2 regions of the Gracilibacillus thailandensis genome follow, and region 2 is predicted to be linked to the other one. Evidence: riboswitches for the same ligand, from Rfam matches in the RefSeq annotation. Region 2 holds a riboswitch; the other holds the start of a gene.
The links. A riboswitch is a leader RNA that binds a small molecule or an ion and turns the genes downstream of it on or off. The one in region 2 is predicted to bind S-adenosylmethionine.

Region 1: linked by a shared signal. The riboswitch ahead of GH715_RS19795 (MetQ/NlpA family ABC transporter substrate-binding protein) and the one ahead of GH715_RS18915 (acetyl-CoA C-acyltransferase) in region 2 are both predicted to bind S-adenosylmethionine.

The regions. Positions count from the first base shown of each region.
Region 1 covers NZ_WJID01000093.1:6,475-8,875, reverse strand. Annotated here, with positions in the region: gene GH715_RS19800 (methionine ABC transporter ATP-binding protein) at 1-526, opposite strand, end outside; gene GH715_RS19795 (MetQ/NlpA family ABC transporter substrate-binding protein) at 545-1,342, opposite strand; SAM riboswitch class I at 1,423-1,533, opposite strand; gene GH715_RS19790 (iron-containing alcohol dehydrogenase family protein) at 1,631-2,401, shown strand, end outside.
Region 2 covers NZ_WJID01000082.1:9,745-12,145, reverse strand. Annotated here, with positions in the region: gene GH715_RS18920 (lipase family protein) at 1-132, opposite strand, end outside; SAM riboswitch class I at 329-443, shown strand; SAM riboswitch class I at 525-630, shown strand; gene GH715_RS18915 (acetyl-CoA C-acyltransferase) at 937-2,103, shown strand; gene GH715_RS18910 (acetoacetate--CoA ligase) at 2,100-2,401, shown strand, end outside.

The sequences.
Region 1 (2,401 bases), on a different contig from region 2:
TCGTGTCTGGATCAAGTGCACTTGTAGCTTCATCACATAATAATACTTTCTGTTCATGGGCTAATGCACGTGCTATTGCCACACGTTGCTTCTGTCCTCCAGATAGTTGAGCAGGATAAGCCTTTAACTTATCCTGCAAACCTACTATTTGAATATACTTTTCTACACGTTTATCAATATCCGATTTTGGTACGCCCGTTAACTTCAAAGGCAATGCAATATTCTCATAAACTGTACCCGTTTTTAAAAGATTAAAGGATTGAAAAATCATCCCCATTTGCTGTCTTACTTCATTTAATTGATTACCACTTAACTTGGTTAAATCGTGACCTTCAAATAAAACTTGACCAGAAGTCGGCTTTTCTAACAAATTGGCCATTCTGACTAATGTACTTTTACCAGCCCCACTATAGCCAATTACACCAAAAATAGATCCTTCCTTCACTTTTAGTGATACGTTATGAAGGGCTTTAACTTCTCTTTTCTTGTCTTGAAAAACTTTCGTTAAGTTTCTAAATTCAATCATGCTGTATGTGCCCCTTTCTTACCATGAAGGAACAACTGACCCTGCGAAGTCCTCCTCGATAAATTGTTTTACTTCCTCTGAACGATAAATATCAATTAATTGTTTAATTTGTTCATCTTCGACATTCTCTTCTCTCGTCGCTATAATGTTTACCCATGGTGAGTCTTTTGGTTCCATGTGAAGAGAATCCTCTGTTGGCACTCGTCCACTCTCTAGTGCATAGTTCGTATTAATCGCCGCAACTTGCACCTCACCTAATTGTCTAGGAATTTGTGATGCTTCTAGTAGTACAAATTCCAAGTTTAATGGGTTATCTTGTATATCCTTCACAGATACTGTAACATCTGCATCTTCTGGTAACGTAATTAAACCAGCATCTTCAAATAACATTAATGCACGTGGCTCACCTGAAGAGTGGTTTGGTAATCCTACCTTATCGCCTTCTTGCAATTCATCTAAACTAGCATATTGGTCAGAGTAAATCCCCATTGGGAAATTTACTGTATCCGCTACTTTAACTAAGTCTAAATCTCCTTCATCACGTGCATTATTCATAAACGGTTCGTGTTGAAAGATGTTTGCATCAAGTTCACCTTCGTCTAAAGCTGTATTGGGCATCACATAATCGTTAAAGACATGCACTTCTATCTCTAATCCTTCATCTGCTGCCAATTCTGCTACGTGATTTAAAATATCTTCGTGTGGTCCTGCCGTTACACCGACATCTAATGTGCCACCACTATCTGCATTTTCTCCTCCACAAGCTGCTAAAATAAGAATGATTGCTACACTAATAAATCCTACAAGCTTCTTCATGTTGTATCCCCCTCATATAATTTTCCATTAAAAAATCCCTATCTTCTTTTGAGATAGAGAATCCTATTTTCATAGTTTTTCTCTTATCTCCCAAACAGTTCAACTGTTTGCTGGATTTAGCACCTTTCTATAGAAGTATAGATGGTTGCCGGGTTTCATTGGGCCAGTCCCTCCACCGCTCTAGATAAGAAATTTTCAAATTTTATGCTAACGAGTATAGCGAACTACAGAATGTAAGTCAACCTTTTTTTCAGAAAATTCGATATATATTGACACTTATTCGTTCCAATGGCATACTTCTTACCATATCACAATCATCGAGGTGAAGAGATGGACACATTACATATCAAAGGCGCCCCTAATTATTATCAATGCCGAAATGGGCTATTATATGATCTATTTGATTTGTTACAACAACATCAATTTAACCAACTACTTGTTATTCATGGTGATCAATCATGGGCGAAAGTAAAAACATATTTTGCAGACCCTGCATTACCTTGCCAATTTATTGCTTATAACGGAGAGTGTTCACACCATGAAGTAGAGCGAATTGCAAAGTTAACTAAATCAGAAACAACAGCTGTGATCGGTATCGGTGGCGGAAAAATATTAGACATTGCCAAAGCTTGTGGAGACCGTTTAACCTTACCAACTATTTTAATACCTACGTTAGCGTCGAATTGCGCACCATGGACACCACTATCAGTCTTCTATGATCAGAATGGTAACTTTCAAGAATACATTATCTTCAACAGTAGCACTTATATGTTATTAGTAGATCCTAACGTGATTTTGGACTCACCAAGAGCCTATCTCCGTGCAGGAATTGGGGATACAATCGCGAAATGGTATGAAGCAGATGTCTTAACACGCGAGTTACCCGAAAAGCCTGTTTCATTAGACATCGCTTTATATGCAGCTAAGCTTTGTCGTGATGTACTGATCGATGAAGGTGAAGTGGCACTAGCAGCAATTGATCAACAATCGTACAATCATTCCTTTTTACGTTCGATAGAAACGATCATCATGGCAGGTGGAATGGTTGGCGGCTTTGGT
Region 2 (2,401 bases):
TATACCATGAACGAGAACAACAGGCTTGTCAAAGTCAATCCCAGATTCCTCTTGTGCCATTGTGGTTGTAGGAACACTAAAAAGTAATACAAGTAACAGCAAGCCGATAAACGAGAGTTTGATAGATTTCATATAATCCTCCTTTAGTATATTATATGGATTATTTTACCACAGGATTGATATTGTTTGTATAATATTTCCTATTTTTGAAAGCGATTGAATATTTACGTAATTACTTTCTTTTAATTGTCGAAATATATTGACAATTCCAACAAAAGCATGTAAAGTACAGTGTATTACTAGGATATGAAAACTGAACATTAATCTTGTCTTATCAAGAGAGGTGGAGGGAATGGCCCAAAGAAGCCTCGGCAACCATTAAGTGTTTTACTTAATATAGGTGCCAATTCCGTCTGAGTGTTTTCACTTAGAAGAGATAAGAGATTCATCGTTACGTAATGTATCTCTCTATCTCGATATAGAGAGATTTTTTTATTATAAGAATCACAAACATTATATCTATAAGCTTATCAAGAGAGGTGGAGGGACTGGCCCAATGAAACCCGGCAACCATTAAGCGATTGCTTAAAAGGTGCTAATTCCAACAGGAGTACTCCTGAGAGATAAGAAGAGTAGTAGAGTCCTCTTTTTATCGAAGAGGGCTTTTTTATTTGTAAGGAAAGTATAAAATTTGCACAGATGTAGCTCCGAGCGCCCAAAAACTAGGCGACTTCACGAATTGTCCTACGATAAAGAAGACTTGCCGATTGGTGAAACCAGAGGCTTAGTCGCACTTATGCCTTTAGGTGAAAGTCATCATCGGTTCGTAAACTCACCGTGATTCCTTTATCTCAGTTGATTAGTTCCAGCCGCTACGTTTTTAAGCGGGCGCTCTGCGCTTTTCTTAATTTAAAAGAAAAAGGAGTAATCACATATATGTCAATTGTTATTTTAGATGGGATCAGGACACCTTTTGGAAAATGGAACGGTGCCCTTGCAGAAATTGATTCAGTATCATTAGCAAGCCATCCGTTGCATTACTTAATGGAAAAACATGCTGCAATTCCTCAGATAGATGGGGTATTGTTAGCACAAGTTATTCAGGCTGGTCAAGGTCAAAACCCTGCTAGGCAAGTTGCACATCAAGCTGGACTTAATAGTAGTACACCGGCGATCACCTTAAATAATGTCTGTCTTGGAGGGGTTGCTTCTGTTATTGATGCAGTGCGCCGTACTCAATTAGAAGAAGGGTCATTTTATATTGTTGGTGGTTTTGACTCAATGTCTAATGCACCACATATTATCCCGACTCGATCGATCAAAGGTATAGGTCACCAGACGATTACTGATACGTTGCTACATGACGGGCTGTGGTGTGCATTAAGTGATCAATCGATGGGCGCACTAACAGAACAATATAATGGTGTATACAACATTAGCCGTGAAGAGCAAGATCAATTTGCAGCTCTGTCTCAACAAAGAGCAGCTAGTGCCTTTGAAAAAGGGCTATTGCAGGAGGAAATTCTTCCAATCGATGGTGTGTTAGCAAATGATGAAGGTATACGCCCACAGACAACAGTTGATAAATTAGCGAATTTGAAACCTGCATTTGCAAAAGATGGAACGATTACAGCAGGTAATGCTTCGCAAATGACAGATGGAGCAAGCCTTGGAATTGTTACAACAGCAAAACAAGCTGAACAAATTGGAACAGCACCACTTGCACATATTATCGACTGGGCGGAAACGGCCGGACCTGATGCTAGTCTTCAAACAAAGCCGGCAGACGCCATTCAAAAAGTATTGAATAAACAGCAATTGACAGTAGAAGATATTGAACTCTTTGAAATAAACGAGGCGTTTGCTAGTGTTGTGATCGCCAGCTGTAAAGCGTTAAATATTGGATATGACAAAGTAAACGTCAATGGTGGAGCAATTGCAATTGGGCATCCGCTTGGAGGTACTGGTTTCCGCTTAGTTTTAACATTAGCACATGAATTGAAACGACGTGGTGGTGGTAAAGGAATCGCTTCTCTATGCGGCGGTGGTGGCCAAGGAATAGCCATTCTTATTGAAGTACCAAAGAAAGGGGGAAAACAATGAATACTCAAACAATAGATAAGAAGAGTCAGATATTATGGGAACCTGCAGAAAAAGATATGGAACATTCACATCTTCAAGCTTTTGCGAAATCTGTTAATCAGGCACTTTTTCCTTATGAAAGATTACACCGTTGGTCGATCACGAATATTGGAGATTTCTGGTCTAGTGTCTGGGATTATGCCAGTATTATCGGCGAAAAAGGGGAAAGATTCTATCTCCAAGGTGAATCAATGGCAGATGCTGTTTTTTTCCCTGATGCTCAATTAAACTTTGCGGAGAATCTACTAAAAGGTAAAGA